3 regions of the Kitasatospora sp. NPDC052896 genome follow, and region 1 is predicted to be linked to each of the others. Evidence: riboswitches for the same ligand, from Rfam matches in the RefSeq annotation. Region 1 holds a riboswitch; each other region holds the start of a gene.
What was found. Region 1 has a riboswitch for cyclic di-AMP ahead of ACIGXM_RS27725 (transglycosylase family protein). Riboswitches for the same ligand answer to the same signal wherever they lie in the genome.
Positions count from the first base shown of each region.

Region 1 (5,358 bases):
CTACCAGACCTACGGCGGCTCCGGCTGGAACGTCTACGGCGGCACCAGCGTCGCCTCGCCGATCATCGCCGCGGTCTACGCCGACGCCGGCGCGCCCTCGGCGAGCTACCCGGCGGCCGACGCCTACGCCCACCCGAGCGCGCTCTGGGACGTGACCACCGGTTCCACCGCCACCTGCTCCCCGTCCTACCTCTGCACGGCGGGCCCCGGTTACGACGGCCCGACCGGCCTGGGCACCCCGGACGGACTGGCCGCCTTCACGGGCTGACGGCCGTCCGGGGACGGGGGTGACGCGCGGGCCGTCGTGGTCGGACGGCGGCCCGCGCGTCACCATCCCCGCCGCCGTCCGCGCGGTTCGCGGGGGCCGCGCGGACGGCGGTGATCCCGCCCGGGCACGGGGGCCGGGCGGGATCACCATCTGCCGCGTGCCGGGCCGGCTCAGGATCGGCGGGCGGGGCCCGGTGGTCGGGATGCCGCGGACTCCGGCCCGATCGCCGACCGGGCGCACGGGAACGGCGTTGCGGGAGCCATCGGGTACGGACGGGTCCAACGCGCGGTACGCCCGATCGTGTGACCCCCACCTGCCGGCACGGCCTCACCCTCGTGGCCGGGGGCTCGGCGCGGCCGCGGTGTCCGCTTCCCCCGCCGCGCGGCACGAGCTCGCGCCCGCCGGGGCGGCGGGCGCGAGCCGCGGGTGAGCCGGGGTCAGGGGAGCTGGAGCTGCTGGCCCGGGTGGATCAGGTCGGGGTTGGTGCCGACGGTCGAGGCGTTGTCCTGGTAGAGGCCGTTCCAGCTGGGCAACTGGTGGGACTGGGCGATGCCGGAGAGGGTGTCGCCGGTGGCCACGGTGTAGGTGCCGGCCGCGGCCGTGCCGCCGGACGGCGCGGGGGCCGGGGTGGTGGCGGACGGCGCGGGGGAGGCGGGAGTGGCCGGGGCGGCCGTGCTGCCCGTGCTCGTGCCAGCGCCCGTGCTCGTGCCAGCGTCCGTGCTCGTGCCCGTGCTCATGCCGGTGGCCGGGGTGGCGGGTGCCGCCGGGGTGGTCGGTGCCGTCGGCGTGACCGGGGTCGTCGTGGTCGTCGTGCCGGTCGACGGCGTGTCCGTGCCGCTGCCCGCGCTGCCCGGCGTGCCGGGCGCGGCCGTGCCCGTCGCGCCCGTGGTGCCCGTCGTGCCCGTGGTACTGCCGGACGTCGGGGTGGTGGGCGTCGTCGGCGTGACCGGGGTCGCCGTGCCCGTCGTGCCCGGCGTACCCGTCGTGCCCGGGGCGGGCGACGTCGTCGGAGCGGTGGGCGTGGCCGTGGTGCCCGTGGTGCCCGTCGTGGTGGGTGTGGCCGTGGTGCCCGTCGTGCTCGGCGTGGTGGGCGTGACCGGAGTGGCGGGCGTGACGGTCGCGCTTCCGCCCGCGCTCGGCTGCGCGGTCGCCGCCGCCCCCGTGTGCTCGAGGTAGACGGACTGCTGGTTCGTCCAGTACCAGACGCCCCCGGACTGGTACCAGTACACGCCGTCGTACCCGTCCCACCCGCCGTGGCCCGGGAAGGTCGGGTCGTCGGGACCCGCCAGCACCGTGCTGCCGCCGGCCGGTGCCGGAGTCGCCGGAGCGGGCTGGCTGGTGTTGAGCACCGGCGTCGGCCCGTCGCTGCTCAGGCCGGCGGAGTCGGAGCAGTTCGGCCAGGCGCTCGGCCCCTGGTGGGCCAGCACCTTCTCGGCGATGGCGATCTGCTGGTCGGGGGTGGCGTGGTCGGGCTCGGCGGCGTACTTGTCGCCGCCGTACGCGACCCAGGTCCGCTGGGTGAGCTGTAGGCCTCCGTAGAGCCCGTTCCCGGTGTCGGCGGTCCAGTTCCCGGCGGTCTCGCACTGGGCGACCGTGTTCCAGGCGCTGACCGGGGCGGCGTGCGCGCTGGTCGCGGTGAGCAGCGGCAACGCTATGCCCGCGCCCGCCACGCCGGCGGCGACCACGGCGCGGTCGGCCTGGGTGGGGCGACGGTGACGGCCGGAACCGGAAAACACCATGATGTCCCTCTGTGTCCCTCTCCGCACGCCTGCGAGGTGAGCTGTCGGGTTCGGGCCGGGAGGTGGCCCGGCCGCCCGCCGGAGGACCCGGCGCGCGGCTTCACCCCTAGCCGTGGGGACGGCACCAAACCTGGGTCCCCCACCCCTGCCCATGGGTGGTCGGCTTCCCTCCCGCGGCGGGCAGGGCTCGGCGTACCGCGGTCGGCAGTCCGCAGCTGCGGACTGCTGGGAGACTAGAGGGATCATCAGCTTGATAACAAGCCGGCATCGTGCGCATCACACAAAAATCACGTCATGCGATTGGAGAGTGACGCCCCGCCGATCGGCGGTCGGTTCACGGACCGGCCTGATCTGGCAAGGTGAGGCGGTCGCCGGTGTTCCGCAACGATGGCTGAACCCACCCGGAACAACAGTCGAACAAATTCGTGTCCGCCTCACCAGGCCGAGGCGCCCCTCGGCGCCTCCGGGCAGGCCTCAGCACGTCGACGCCAGATCGCCGACCAGGGTGTCGGAGGGCTGCGGGATCTCCCCGAAGTCGTCGTCGTTCGCCGTGACCACCAGCCGGTTGATCACCGCCTCCAGCCGGATGGGCAGCCGCGGCAGCAGCCCCCGGTGGCAGCGGGCCAGGATGTCGCGTCGCACCTCCTCCGGCAGCAGCGGGGCGCCCCCGCGCACCGCCGCCGTGGCCAGCCCCCGGTTCGGCCGCGGCCGCGGATGGCCGGCCAGCCGGTCCGCCTGGGCACGCCAGTAGGCGGCGTCCCGGGGCTCGCCGAGCAGCAGGTGGTAGAGGTGCAGGCAGTACGCGGCGGTCTGGCTGCCGCCGCCCGCCGCGAACTGCCACCAGAACTGCGCCGCGTCCGTCCGGTCGGTCAGGTAGAGCAGCCCCGCGAAGACCAGCGCCCCCTCGGGGTGGATCCGGGCGGAGTTGACCAGCAGGTCGAGGCTGTGCGCGGCCTGCGGGGCGTTCAGCACCAGCGCGGTGACCAGGGCGAGTTCGTGGGTCGCCTGCTCGTGCTCGGACGGCAGCCGGACGGGCGCCGCGCTGATCCGGTCCGGCTCGTGCGCCGGCAGCCGGGACGCGCCGCTGAAGACGATCACCGGCGGCTCGGCCCCGGCGCCGGACCGCCCGTCGTGCGCCGGCCCGCCGGTCGGCGCACGGAACCGGCCCGCAGTGCCGTTCCGGCGGTCGTGCGGGCGGCGGCGGGACGGCAGGCCGTGCTGGTGTTCCCCGGCGGTCATGGCGCTCCTTGCGAGTCGGCCGGTTCGGGCAGCTCGAGGGCCCGGGCGAGGTTGCGGTGGGCGTGCCGCAGGTGGGAGCGCACGGTCGCGGCCGGCCGGCCGAGGTACTGCGCGATCTCCTCCTCGTCCATGTCCAGCACGTACCTGAGGACGATGACATCGTGCTGGCGCTCCGGCAGGCCCAGGATCGCGGTGTGGAGGCCGCGTCCCTCGGGGAGTTCGCGCCGGCCGTCCCCGGGGCGGCCGGCGCGGAGGCGCCGGACCACGGTGTCGAGCACCGCACTCTCCAGCAGGGCCGGTTGCCGCCGCCCGGTGTGCAGCATCCAGGCCGCGACGTGCTCCTTGAGCAGCCGCCAGGCGTAGGTGGCGGGGATCTCCTGGCGGAGCGCCAGCGCCCAGCGTTGCCGTAGGTGGGCCTTCATGCCGGCGACCACCAGGGCGGCGTCCTGGTCGCTGCCGACCTGGGTCAGCGCGAAGCCGTGCCAGGCGCGCTCGTGGGTCTCGCAGAACGCCTGGAGTGTGAGGAGCAGCCGGCCGTCCGCCGGCGTCGCCTCGCCGCCCTCGGTCACGGTCCGCCCTCCCCGGTGCCCACCGGGTTGCGGCGGCACGCCCCTGTCGATCGTCATTCGGCCCTCCAGGACCGGCGGCCGTGGTCCACGGCCGGTCGTCCGCCGGGGACCGGAGCGACCCCCTCGGGAACATCACAGCGCATCGGGCGGCCTGTGACGCAAGAAGATCGGCACAACGGTTACTAGCTGTCATGCTGTGATGGAAAGACTATCTGACGTATGGTCATATGCCACCGTCACCGCACATTTTGGCCGGAGCCGTGATCGAGCGGGTCCGCGCCTCGGGTGACGCGGGAAGCCGCGTGGGAAACCGCGAACCGGGTCGGGCCGATGTGCGCCATGGCATACCCTGACGGGCGGATTCCGGAACGTGCGCGGTGTGGACGGGGCCCGCGTACGGAGCAGGGGGAGAGAGCGGATGCCGACGGACTACAACGAGGTCAACCTGGAACTGCACCGAGCGCATTCCGCCCGGATGTACGACTACTACCTGGGTGGCACCACCAACTTCGCCGCCGACCGGGAGGCGGTCGGCAAGGTGATGGCGGTCTTCCCGTGGGCGGAGATCGCGGCCCGGGCCAACCGGGCCTTCATGCACCGGTCCACCCGGCTGCTCGCCGGCGCCGGGCTGCGCCAGTTCCTCGACATCGGCACGGGCATCCCCACCTCGCCCAACCTGCACGAAGTCGCCCAGCAGACCCGGCCCGACGCCCGGGTCGTCTACGTCGACAACGACCCGATCGTGCTGGCCCACGCCAAGGCGCTGCTGCACAGCACCGAGCAGGGCCGCACCGCCTACGTCCAGGCCGACGTCACCGACCCGGCCGTGATCCTGGCCTCGCCCGAGCTGCGCGCCACCATCGACCTGGCCGAGCCGGTCGCGCTGAGCCTCAACGCGCTGCTGCACTTCGTCCCGGACGATCTCGGCGCCCACCGGATCGTGGAGCGGCTCAAGGGAGCGCTCGCGCCCGGTAGCGTGCTGGTGATGAGCCACGGCAGCCCGGACTTCGCGCCGGAGGAGGCGGCGCGCATCTCCCAGGTGTACGCCAACGCCGGTACCCGGATACAGATGCGGACCAAGGAGGAGTTCGCTCGCTTCTTCACCGGCTGGGAGCTGCTCGAGCCGGGCGTCGCCCCCACCCACCGCTGGCGATCGGACGACGAGCGGGACGCGGGGACGGTCTCCGACGCGCAGGTCTGCGCGTACGCGGCGGTGGCCCGCAAGCCCTGACCGTTCGCACGGCTGCCGCTACGACAGAAAACGTTCGACCTCGTCGAGCGCCCGCTCGCGCTGGCCGAGCAGGAAGAACAGGTGACCACCGGGAAAGAGCCGGAGCCGCGAGCCCGGGACGCCCTGGTGGAGCCGCTCGGCGAGGCCGACCGGGATCGAGCGGTCGCGCCGCCCGTGCAGGATCAGGGTGGGCGCCCGGACCAGGTGCAGCCGGTCGGCGGCGTCGTAGCCGATGCTCGCGGCGAGCTGCCGGCCGAACGCGGCGGCCGACTGCGGGTGGCGCCGGCGGATCACCCCGAGCCGCTTCAGGAC
Region 1 is NZ_JBITZU010000018.1:120,788-126,145, forward strand. Features, by position in the region: gene ACIGXM_RS27720 (peptidase S8) at 1-268, shown strand, start outside; gene ACIGXM_RS27725 (transglycosylase family protein) at 706-2,007, opposite strand; cyclic di-AMP (ydaO/yuaA leader) riboswitch at 2,020-2,179, opposite strand; gene ACIGXM_RS27730 (hypothetical protein) at 2,482-3,246, opposite strand; gene ACIGXM_RS27735 (RNA polymerase sigma factor) at 3,243-3,872, opposite strand; gene ACIGXM_RS27740 (SAM-dependent methyltransferase) at 4,234-5,046, shown strand; gene ACIGXM_RS27745 (alpha/beta fold hydrolase) at 5,065-5,358, opposite strand, start outside.

Region 2 (5,358 bases), on a different contig from region 1:
TACGCGGCAGGGTCACTCCGGCCTGCCGCCAGCTCCAGTACATCAGACCCGAGCAGTCGAAGGCACCCGGCCCGGTGGATCCGTAGACGTACGGCGAACCGACCTTGCTGAGCGCGGCGGCCACCGCGACCGCGGCCCGGTCGGAGGCGGGCGGCAGGCTGGCCAGGTCGACCCGGTCCGCCCCGCGGCCGGCCCGCGCCTCGTCGGCGTCGTCCTCGGCGAGCTGGGCGCGCTCGGTCGCGTCCAGGCTGTCCAGCAGGGCCTGTGCCTTCTGCAGCCGCTGCTGGGTCCGCTGCTTGCTCTGCAACAGGGTCTGCCGCACCCCGTCGAGTTCGGCGAGCTTGCCGGTCGCCTCGGCCCGCTTCTGGTCGAGCCGGCGCTGCTGGTCCCGCACGTCGCGCAGCTTGGCGGCACGCTGCTGGGCGGCCTGGTCCAGGGTGCGGGCCCGGTTGAGGTAGGCCTCGGGGTCGGAGGAGAGGATCAGTTGGACGGTCGGGTCCATCCCGCCGGACCGGTACTCGGCCCCGGCCAGGGTGGCCAGGTCGCCGCGCATCCGGTTGAGCGTGTCCTGCGCGTCGGCCACCTGCTGCTGCAGCGCGCCGGCGTCGGCCTGCAACCGTCGCTGGGCCTCCTCGGCCGCGTTGGCCTTCTCGTTCTCCTGCTCGGCCTCCGTGTAGAGCTGGTCGACCTGGGCCTTGACGTCCTTCTTGTCCGGCTTCGGCGCGACCGGGGCGGCCTGACCGACGGCGGCGGTCATCGCCAGCGCCGTGGTCGCCGCGGCGGTGACCATCAGCGCCCGGGCGAGCCGTCGCGCGGCGCCCGGTTGGGAGGAACGGCCCGGAGTGACCGGGCGGTGCGGCATCACCATGGGGTGACGGCTCCAATCGCCGTGGAAGCTGAGATCCGAGCGCAGACGTTAGCGAGTCCCAGCGGGGGAGTCCAAACCCTTGCCAATGCGAATATTTGACCACTAATCGGACATCCGACCGAGCCAGAGTACGCCGACGGCCCGGCCTCCCTACGGGAGACCGGGCCGTGACGACGGAGAATCAGACCCGCACGATGGCCGTGATCGGCATGTCCGCGGCCGCCTCGTAGCGGACCACCGCACCGGTGTGCGGGGCGTGGATGACCTGGCCGCCACCCACGTACATGCCGACGTGGTCGCCGCCGTAGAAGATGATCAGGTCGCCGGGCTGCGCGTTGGCGAGGTTGGTGCCCTCGTTGGTGCCGTACGCCCACTGCTCCTGCGAGGTGCGCGGCAGCGAGACGCCGGCCTGCGCGTAGGCCCACTGCATCAGGCCCGAGCAGTCGAACGTGGTCGGGCCGTTGGCACCGTAGACGTACTCGTCACCGAGCCGGCTCTCCGCGGCGGCGATGGCGGCGGCGGCCTGCGCATTGGTCGCGCCGGTGGCGGCCGCGGCCCCGGTCAGGGTGCTACCAGCGGCGTGCGCGGCACGCGCGGCGGAGGCCTGGGCCTGCTGGGCGGCGGCCTGCGAGGCGGCGGCGGCCTGCGCCTCCTGCTCCTGCATCTGCTGGCGCTGCTGCGCGGTCAGCGTGTTGAGCAGCGCCTGCGCCTGCTGCAGCTTCGCCTGCACCGCGTCCTTGGCGGCCTGCAGGGTCTGCGTGGTGGCGTCCAGCTGGGCGAGCTTGGCCTGCGCCTCGGACTTGCTCTGGTCGAGCTGCTGTTGCTGCTGCTGCAGCTCCTTCAGCGTCTCGCTCTGGGTGCTGTTCAGCTGGCTGACCGAGCTGGCCTGGTTCAGGAAGTTGCCCGGGTTGCTGGTGAGCATCAGCTGGACGGTCGGGGATATCCCACCGTTCGCGTACTGGTCCGCGGCGACCTCGGCCAGCCCGCCCTGCAGCTGGGTGACCTGGTCCTGCTGCCGGGCCACCTGGTCCTGCAGCTGGCCGACCTGCTGCTGGAGCGCCTGCTCCTGGGCCTGCGCGCCGTCGTACTGCTGGGTGGCGGCCTCGGCCTGCTGGTTCAGCTGGTCAACCTGCGCCTTGACCTGATCGAGCGACGGCGCCGGGTCGGCGTGCGCGCTGCCCTGCGCGGAGAGCGCGACGGCGGTGGCGGCCGCGGCGGTCAGGATCGACGTGCGGGTACGGCCGGCGGGCTTGGGACGACGATGGGAACCCACGAATCCTTCTTCCTTCGACCGCCTACCGGGTGAGCTGACGGGTTCGGGCTGGAAGAGATGCCCTACGACGCCTCACCGGCCAGCAGGCCGACCTGGCGCCGATTCACCCCGAGGAACGTGGTTCCCCGGCTCCGGTCCGTGGCTCCCCCGCAGGGGTTCCCCGTCGGGCAGTCAACTGCCCGTGCCACTTTCCAGACTCGGCGGTACCCCCGCTGTCACCCCGGTCGGGTGATCACCGTCGCGGTGGTCAGGACCCCGACCCTAGTAACAGATCCGTGATCCGTTCAAATCCTTGTCAGAAAAAACTGATTAATTTGACGATGGGTGATACCGGAGTCACCCGGAGTGCAGCAGTGAGGGTGGCGTGGGTCACAGTGAAGGCTGTGACGGCCCGTCAGGCCGACCCCGTTCGGATGGGGTCGACGCGCGGTCAGACCCGGCGGATGGTGGCGATCGGTCCGATCACGCTGGCCTGCATGACCCGGACCACGTCACCGGTGTGCGGCGCGTGCACCACGTTGCCGTTGCCGATGTACATCCCCACGTGGTGCATGTCGCTGCCGTAGATCACCAGGTCGCCCGGCTGGGCGTCGGCGAGGCTGGGCACCTCGGTGCCGATCGTGCCCTGCTCCTGCGAGGTGCGCGGCAGCGAGACGCCGGCCTGCGCGTACGCCCACTGCATCAGGCCCGAACAGTCGAAGGTGGTCGGACCGGTGTGACCCCAGACGTACGAGTCGCCGAGCCGGCTGAGCGCGGCGGCCACCGCGGCCCCGGCGTAACCGGAGGCCGGCGGCAGGTTGCCCAGGTCGGCGCGGGCGGCACCGCGGGAGGCGACGTCGCCCTCGTCCTGCTGCTCGGCCGCCTGCAGGGCCGCCCGCTGGCTGGCGCTCAACGAGTTGAGCAGCGACTGCGCCTGCTGCAGCTTGGTCTGCACCTGGGACTTGGCGCTGTTCAGCGTGGTGGTGGTGGCGTCCAGCTCGGCCAGGGTGGCCGAGGCCTCCGCCTTCTCCTGGTTGAGCGTCCGCTCCTCGGACTGCAGCGACTTGAGCGCGTCGGTCTCGGTGGTGGTCGCCTGGTCCAGGCTGGCGGCCTGGGAGAGGTAGCCGGACGGGTCGGAGTTGAGCATCAGCTGTACCGACGGGTCGATCCCGTCGCTCATGTACTGCTCGCCGGCCACCGTGGCCAGACCCTGCTCCAGCTGGGTCACCTGGTCCTGGGCCCGGGCCACCTCGTCCTGCAGCTGGGAGGCCTGCTGGCGCAGCTGGTCGGACTTCTCCTGCGCACCGTCGAACTGCTGGGAGGCCTGCTCCTGCTGGGTGTTCAGGTTGTCGATCTGCGCCTTGACGTCGTTGACCGACGGCTGCGGATCGGCCCAGGCGCTCTGCGCGGAGAGGGCGACCACCGTCGCCGCGGCGGCGGTGAGCACGGCGACCCGGGCACGACTCGGCTGCTTGGCACGGCGGTGCGACGCCACGCGGGGCTCCTTCTTCCTGCGGTCTCACTCCATGGAGTGAGTGGCCGGAAAAATTGTTTTGACGCCAGACCCTAGTGAATGTCACATCGCCGCGCCACTCCCTTGGCCCTGCGAACCACCCCCGGTTCAGCGGCCGTCACGGCTTCCCCGCGACGCCGGCTCGGGCGCCCGAGCCGGCGTCAGCTGCGCGCGAGCCGGTTGAGCAGCAGCACCGAGGCGACCGGCCGGGCACCGGCCTTGCGCACGCCGTCGGCCACCTCGCGGTCGGCCGAGACCACCACCACCGGGCGGCCCTGCGGCTCGGCCCGGACCAGCTGGCGGATCAGCTCGTCCGCGGTCTGCCCGGTCCGGCTGAACCGCACCCGCACGCCACGCGGCGGCGCCATGATCACCGGGACGTCCAGGTCCTGCCCGTCGAAGACGCAGGTCACCTCGGCCTGGGTGCGCTGGGCCAGCATCGCCAGCCCGCCCAGCAGCCGCATCCGCTGCTGCTCCAGCGGCAGGGTCGGGTAGCCGGTCTTGGTCACGTTGTAGCCGTCCACCACCAGGTGGACCTGGGGAATCGCCAGCAGCTGGTCGAGCAGCGCCGGGTCGTCGTCGGCCAGTCCACGCCGGGCCACGTCGTGCGGCGAGGCCGAGCCGGGGACCACCGCGTCCACCAGGTCCGCCGGGTGCAGCTGGGTCACCGGCAGCGCCAGCTCGCGCTGCAGGCCCTGGGCCGACTGGAGCAGGGTGTCCAGCAGCAGCCGCAGCCGCATGTCCTCGACGCTGCGGCCCTCCCGGGCCGACCGGCGGCCGCTCTCCAACGCGCTCTCCAGCTCGGCCACCCGGTGCCGCAGTCGGCGGCTCTCCCCCTCCGCCGCGCCGCGCTCGGTGGCGGTCGCGGCCGCCGCCGCGGTCAACTCGCCCTGCAGTCGCCGGCTTTCCGCCTGCGCCCGGCGGGTGTCGCTCTCCAGGCTGCGCAGCCGGCGACGGAGCGCCTCCAGCTCCTTGCGGACCCCCTCCGACTCGGCCCGCTGCCGCTCCAGGTCGGCCCGGGCCTGCGCGCGCACCGCGGCCAGCTCCTCCTGGAGCTTCTCCACCTGGCGGGCGGCCTCCGCCGCGGCGTCCTCGACACCGGCCCGCTCGGCCTGCTCACCGGCCTCGGCGACCAGCCGGGTCCAGCCGCGCGGGCGCAGCAGGTAGGCGGCGGCGGCGACGTCCAACGGCTCGGCAGCACTCGGGACACTGCCCGCCTCCAGCGCCTTCACCAGATCCGGCTGCCCGAGCCGCAGCCGGTCCGCTATCCGCGACCGGAACACCGGCTCCGCCTCCAGCGCCGACGCCAGCGCCGTCCCGGCGTACTTGGCGCGCCGCGCGGGGGTGAACTTCGCATACGGACGGAGCGTGCTGGGCAGCTCGGTCGGCGTCAGCCCGCCGAGCGCGTCGGCGGCCAGGCCGACCACCCGGCGACGAACCCCCTCCGGCAGCGGCCGATCGAGCTGCTCAGCGGCGCCGGAGGCCTGCTCGGCGGCGTCCACCCCGGGCTCCGGGGTGGCGGGCGGCTGCCCCTGGGGCTCGGCGGCCTCCCTCGCTGCGTCCATGGCGTCCTCGGCTCCGATCCTGGTCTGCGGGGGCCGTACGGCCGGCTGCCGATGCCCAAAACCCACCGCTCTGTGCAATTGTCGCGTGAACGGTGCCACCTCGGACACCACACCGCCCACCCGTCCCATCCCGGGACGGTCACGCTCAGTCGGCGGCTGG
Region 2 is NZ_JBITZU010000007.1:239,764-245,121, forward strand. Features, by position in the region: gene ACIGXM_RS17430 (NlpC/P60 family protein) at 1-868, opposite strand, end outside; gene ACIGXM_RS17435 (NlpC/P60 family protein) at 1,050-2,141, opposite strand; cyclic di-AMP (ydaO/yuaA leader) riboswitch at 2,145-2,295, opposite strand; gene ACIGXM_RS17440 (NlpC/P60 family protein) at 2,572-3,615, opposite strand; gene ACIGXM_RS17445 (NYN domain-containing protein) at 3,795-5,198, opposite strand; gene ACIGXM_RS17450 (hypothetical protein) at 5,344-5,358, opposite strand, start outside.
Region 2: linked by a shared signal. The riboswitch ahead of ACIGXM_RS17435 (NlpC/P60 family protein) and the one ahead of ACIGXM_RS27725 (transglycosylase family protein) in region 1 are both predicted to bind cyclic di-AMP.

Region 3 (5,358 bases), on a different contig from region 1:
CGCTCGGGGCTGCCCTCGTGGGTGCTGTGCGAGAGCAACAGGTAGCTGCCGGGGGCGACCCGGCTGCGGACGTGCTCGACCGCCGCCCGGGCCTCCTCGTCGCCGACGAAGTGCAGGACCGCGAGCAGCAGGACCGCCACCGGCTGGTCGAAGTCCACCAGGGCACGCAGCTCGGGGCGTTCGAAGAGTTCGTCCAGCTCGCGGATGTCGCCGGTCAGGACGGTGGTGGTGCGGTTGTCGGCGAGCAGCGCCCGGCCGTGGGTCAGCACGATCGGGTCGTTGTCGACGTAGACCACCCGGGCGTCCGGCGCCACCACGTGGGCCGCCTCGTGCACGTTGCCCGGCGAGGGCAGCCCCGCGCCGACGTCGACGAACTGGCGGATGCCCGCCTGCGCGCACATCCGCACCGCGCGCCGCAGGAAGGCGCGGTTCTCCCGGGCCGCGGCCGGGATGTCGGCGGCCGCGCCGATGGCGTGCTCGGCGGCGGCCCGGTCCGGCGGGAAGTTGTCCTTGCCGCCGAGCCAGTAGTCGTAGATCCGGGCGGGATGCGGGCGGTCGGTCTGAAGTCCCGTCATGTCGCGTTCGTTCTCGGACTGCTGCACGTGCGCCCCCTCGTGGTTCGACCGCCCGTTCGCGGTTGGCCGAAGCATAACCACGCCGCGCGCCACCCCCTCCCACAGGCCCCGCGACCGCCGACCCGGCCCGGCCGAGGCCCACGTTCCGGCCGGGGTACCCGAGCTGACCGTCCACCAGCTGCTCAGCCACACCGCCGGGCCGGCCGCCTGGCCGCCTTCCTCCCCGCCGGCGACGAGGAGGTGTTCGCCGAGCCCACCCCCGCCGAGACGCGCCGGCCCGTCGCCGCGGACGGCGAGGAGCTGACCGCCGGCTACGGCCCGCCCCGCGCCTCGCGGTTCCGATCCGAGCCGGAGGGCCACTACCGGGGCCGAACCCCGCAGGTGGTGCGGACCGCCGAGGGGGCGGTCGGCCGCCCGGGGATCGGCGGCCCCGTGCTGCCCCGCGAGCCGTGCGGACCGGGCGAGACGGTGCCCGGCGGCGTCGATCCGCGGGGTTGGCGGACGGGCTGATCGATGTGCCCCCTCCCGCACACCCGGTGAGGTGGGGCGTTACGGTTCTGTCCTGGTTCGGCGGCTGTCCGGTCCGGTCGGCTGCGCCCGGCCGGAGCTACCGCATAGGGTGCCTTGTCGGACCTCACCGGGGGGCCTCCGCCAGGAACGCCGGACCGGCCGGACAGGAACGGGTGTGGACGCATGACGGAGTCGTGGAGCGGGGCGGGTCTGCCGCCCACCGCCGCGGCGCGGGTCGCCGAGGGGCGGGCCAGCGGGACGTGGTCGTCGGCGCTGTCGACGGGCGAGTTCGCCGCGATCAGGTCGGTCGGGTTCGAACCGGTCGGCCAGGTGATGGGGTCGGCGGTCTACCACGTCGGCCGCAGCGGCCAGTACTGGGGCTACCACTCCTGCCTCTACGCCGGCGCGGGTCGCCTCGGCGGCGGATACGGCACCGCCGGAATCGCCCTGTCGGGCAACGGCGCGCCCTCCGCCGGGCTGGTCCAGGTGATGGACTCGGCGCGGCGCACCGCGCTGGGCCGGATGACCACCGAGTGCGCGGCCCTGGGCGGCGACGGCGTGGTGGCGGCACAGCTGACGATGGCTCCCTTCCCGGCCGCGCCGAACTGCCTGGAGTTCAAGGTGATCGGTACCGCGGTGCGGGCGATCGGCCCGGTGCGGCCGCGCCGCCCGTTCACCTCGCACCTGGACGGCCAGGGCTTCGCCAAGCTGATCACGTCCGGCTGGGTGCCGGTGGACCTGCTGGTCGGGATGTCGATCGGGGTGCGCCACGACGACTACCTGACCCGGCGGCAGAACTTCTCCTGGTCCAACCAGGAGATCGACGGCTGGACCGCCCTGATCCACCACGTCCGGGCCGACGCCCGCGCCCAGCTGCACCACCAGGGCGTGCGGCACGGCGGCGACGGCGTGATCCTGGCCGACAGCGATCTGCGGGTGTGGGAGGAGCCCTGCATCCGCAGCTCGCAGAACAACGAGCAGACGGACCACATCGCGGAGAGCACCCTGGTCGGCACCGCGATCGCCCGGTTCGCCACCCGCCCGGCCGAGCCGCGGACGCTCACGGTCATGCCGCTGAGCGGCGGCGACCGGCTGCGGCGCCGCCTCGCCCAGGCCGCCCGCCGCTAGTCCAGCTCCGGCCCGGCGCCGGTACCCGCCTCGTCCGGCCCGTCGTCAGGCCGTCCGCCATCAGCACAGTCAGGGGAGAACGACCCACATGAGCACCTTCGATCCCACCGCGCAGGGTGTGCCCGCCGACGCGATGCGGCGGCTGGCCGAGCTGGAGCCCGGCAAGCCCGGCTCGATCTTCACCAGCGACCTGTCGGTCAACGAGTTCCTGCTGGTCCGGGAGGCCGGGTTCCAGCCGATCGGCCTGGTCCTGGGCAGCTCGATCTACCACGTCGGGATCCAGCTCGGGCGCTGGGGCAAGAACCAGGAACTGGAGACGCTCAGCCAGGCGATGTACCACGCGCGGGAGCTGGCGATGACCCGGATGGAGGCCGAGGCCGCCCAGCTGGGTGCGGACGGCATCGTCGGGGTCCGGCTGAGCGTGGAGGCCCGGGAGTTCGGCTCCGACATCGCCGAGTTCATCGCGATCGGCACCGCCGTCAAGGCGGACCAGCCCGCGCCCGGCGGCACCAGCTGGCGCAACAACAAGGGCCTGCCGTTCACCTCCGACCTGTCCGGCCAGGACTTCTGGACGCTGATCCGGGCCGGCTACGCGCCGCTCGGCATGACCATGGGCACCTGCGTCTACCACATCGCGCACCAGAGGATGGGCTCGGTCTTCTCCAACATCGGCAAGAACGTGGAGATCGAGCAGTACACCCAGGCGCTCTACGACGCCCGTGAGCTGGCGATGGCGCGGATGCAGGCGGAGGCGGAGGAGCTGCACGCGGAGGGCATCGTCGGTGTCCAGCTGAACGCCCACAACCACCGCTGGGGCGGGCACACCACCGAGTTCTTCGCGATCGGGACGGCGGTGCGGCCGCTGCGCGCCGACCACGAGATCGAGCGGCCCACCATGGTGCTGAGCCTGGACGGCTGACGCCGTAGGCTGCTGGACCGGCGGGGCGCCCTGTTGTGGCGGCCCTGCCGGTGGCGCGGCGGGACCTGCCCGCCGTGTGCCGGACGAACCGTCAACCGATCGTCAAGCGATCGCATCAAGGAGCGACATGACCGACCACGGCGAGCTCGAACCGGCTCCGGAGGACCCGGGCTCGATCGACCTGCTCGCGGCCGCCCTCCGCCGGGACGCCGCCGACCTGGAGGTCTACACCCAGGTGCTGACCGGCGCGCTCGCGGACGCGCTGCCGGCCGACGCGGTGGCGGTCGAGCGCAAGCGCAGCATGGGCGACCGGATGGCCGGCCGGCCCGGGCGGATCGAGCGGGTCGAGGTCTCGATGGAGGACCAGCGGCTGATCCTCAGCGTGGCGCACGGACGGCCGGCGGGTGAGGTGTGCCGGGTGGTCCGGGGCGTGGTGCTGTCCCGGCGGCCGGTGCCGCTCGACGAGTGGGCCCGCGAGCTGGCGGCGGCCGTGACGGCGCGGGCCCGGTCGGACGCCCGGGCCCGCGCGGCGCTGGAGCGGCTGATCCTCGGCGACTGAGCCGGCGTCCGACCGTTCGGCGGCGGGCTTAAACGTGATACAGGTCACACAAGTTGTACAATCACCCCCGGCCCACATACGGTGCTTCTCGTTCGTTCCCATACGAACCCCGTTTCCCGGAACGCCGAATCCTGCCGCCGGACGGAACGGGCACGTGCAGAGCACCACGGCAGGGGCGGGGGACCCAAGGTAAGCCGCCTCACCCGGAGTTGATCCGGGCGGGGCTAGGGGTGAAGTCGCGCCTTCCGCGCGGCCGGGCAACTCCAGCCCGAATCCGACAGCTCACCTCGCAGGCGTGGGAGAGGAACCACGCTTCATGATGTCCTTCAACGGCCGTCCCACCCTGCCCAGCCGCAACACCCTCAAGCGCGTCGTCGCGGCCGCCGTGGTGGCCGGTGCCGGTGCCGGTATCACCGTCGCCGCCGCGGGTGGCGCCACCGCGCAGACCGCGCCCTCCTCTCCGGCCGCCGGGTCGGCCTCCGCGCAGTACACCGTGGTCAGCGGCGACTGGCTGTCGAAGATCGCCACCGCGCACAACGTCCAGGGTGGCTGGCAGAAGCTGTACGCCCTGAACAAGTCCGTGCTGACCAAGGGTCCGGACGTGCTCTTCCCCGGCCAGCAGCTGACCCTGACCGGCAGCCTGCCGACCTCCGGCGCGCAGCAGCAGGCCCCGACCGCCGCCAAGCCCGCTCCGCAGCCGTCCACCGCGCCGGCCGCCAGCACCCAGGACGCCAGCCAGTCGACGACGGTCGCCAACGCTCCGACCGGTGGCCAGGTCACCGCCGTCCCGGTCGCCGCCCCGGTCGCGAACACCCCGGCCAGCCTGCAGGCGCTGGCCGCGACCATCGTTCCGGCCGACCAGCTGGCCTCGTTCGACCAGATCATCACCCACGAGAGCGGCTGGAACGTCACCGCGACCAACCCGTCCTCGGGTGCCTACGGCCTGCCGCAGGCGCTGCCCGGCAGCAAGATGGCCTCGGCCGGCGCCGACTGGCAGACCAACCCGGCCACCCAGATGCGCTGGGCGCTGCAGTACATGAACACCACCTACGGCAGCCCGAACGACGCGTGGGCCTTCTGGCAGATCCACCACGCCTACTGAGCCACCGCGTCAAGCGCTGGCGTAGGCCGATGACCAGGCCTGCCGAGCAGGTCTGACCGGCGGATCCGCCCCCAGGGATCCGCCGGCGAGGGCCGGTCGGCCAGCCCGCTGGATCCGGTCCACTGATCGGGACCGTCCAGCGGGGCCGTCGACTCCCTCCGTCGATCGGGAAAACGTGTGCCGGCCTGTCCGGCGGGCCTGCGGGTCCGCCCGGCCACGGGCCACCGGTCGCCACTCGGGGCCCGGTTCGCCGTCGTGCGAACCGGGCCCCGCGGTCGTTCCCGGGTTCGGTGCCGCCGGGCCGGCGGGTCGAGGCGGCGTCAGTCCGCCTGGCCGTAGCGGACCAGGTACGCGGCGAGCCGGGCGACGTCCTCGTCCGACCACTCGGTGAAGCGCTCGGTGAAGGACTGCCGGCGCTGCTGGTAGGCGTCCCGCAGCAGGGCCAGGCCGGCCTCGGTGGGTCGCAGGATCTGGCCGCGGTGGTCCTCGGGGTCGGTCTCCCGGCGCAGCAGGCCGAGCTTCTCCAGCGAACCGACCTGCCGGCTGACCGTCGACTTGTCGAGCA
Region 3 is NZ_JBITZU010000031.1:70,360-75,717, forward strand. Features, by position in the region: gene ACIGXM_RS33900 (SAM-dependent methyltransferase) at 1-602, opposite strand, end outside; gene ACIGXM_RS33905 (hypothetical protein) at 816-1,085, shown strand; gene ACIGXM_RS33910 (heavy metal-binding domain-containing protein) at 1,269-2,213, shown strand; gene ACIGXM_RS33915 (heavy metal-binding domain-containing protein) at 2,302-3,132, shown strand; gene ACIGXM_RS33920 (hypothetical protein) at 3,260-3,691, shown strand; cyclic di-AMP (ydaO/yuaA leader) riboswitch at 3,804-4,000, shown strand; gene ACIGXM_RS33925 (LysM peptidoglycan-binding domain-containing protein) at 4,008-4,793, shown strand; gene ACIGXM_RS33930 (MarR family winged helix-turn-helix transcriptional regulator) at 5,114-5,358, opposite strand, start outside.
Region 3: linked by a shared signal. The riboswitch ahead of ACIGXM_RS33925 (LysM peptidoglycan-binding domain-containing protein) and the one ahead of ACIGXM_RS27725 (transglycosylase family protein) in region 1 are both predicted to bind cyclic di-AMP.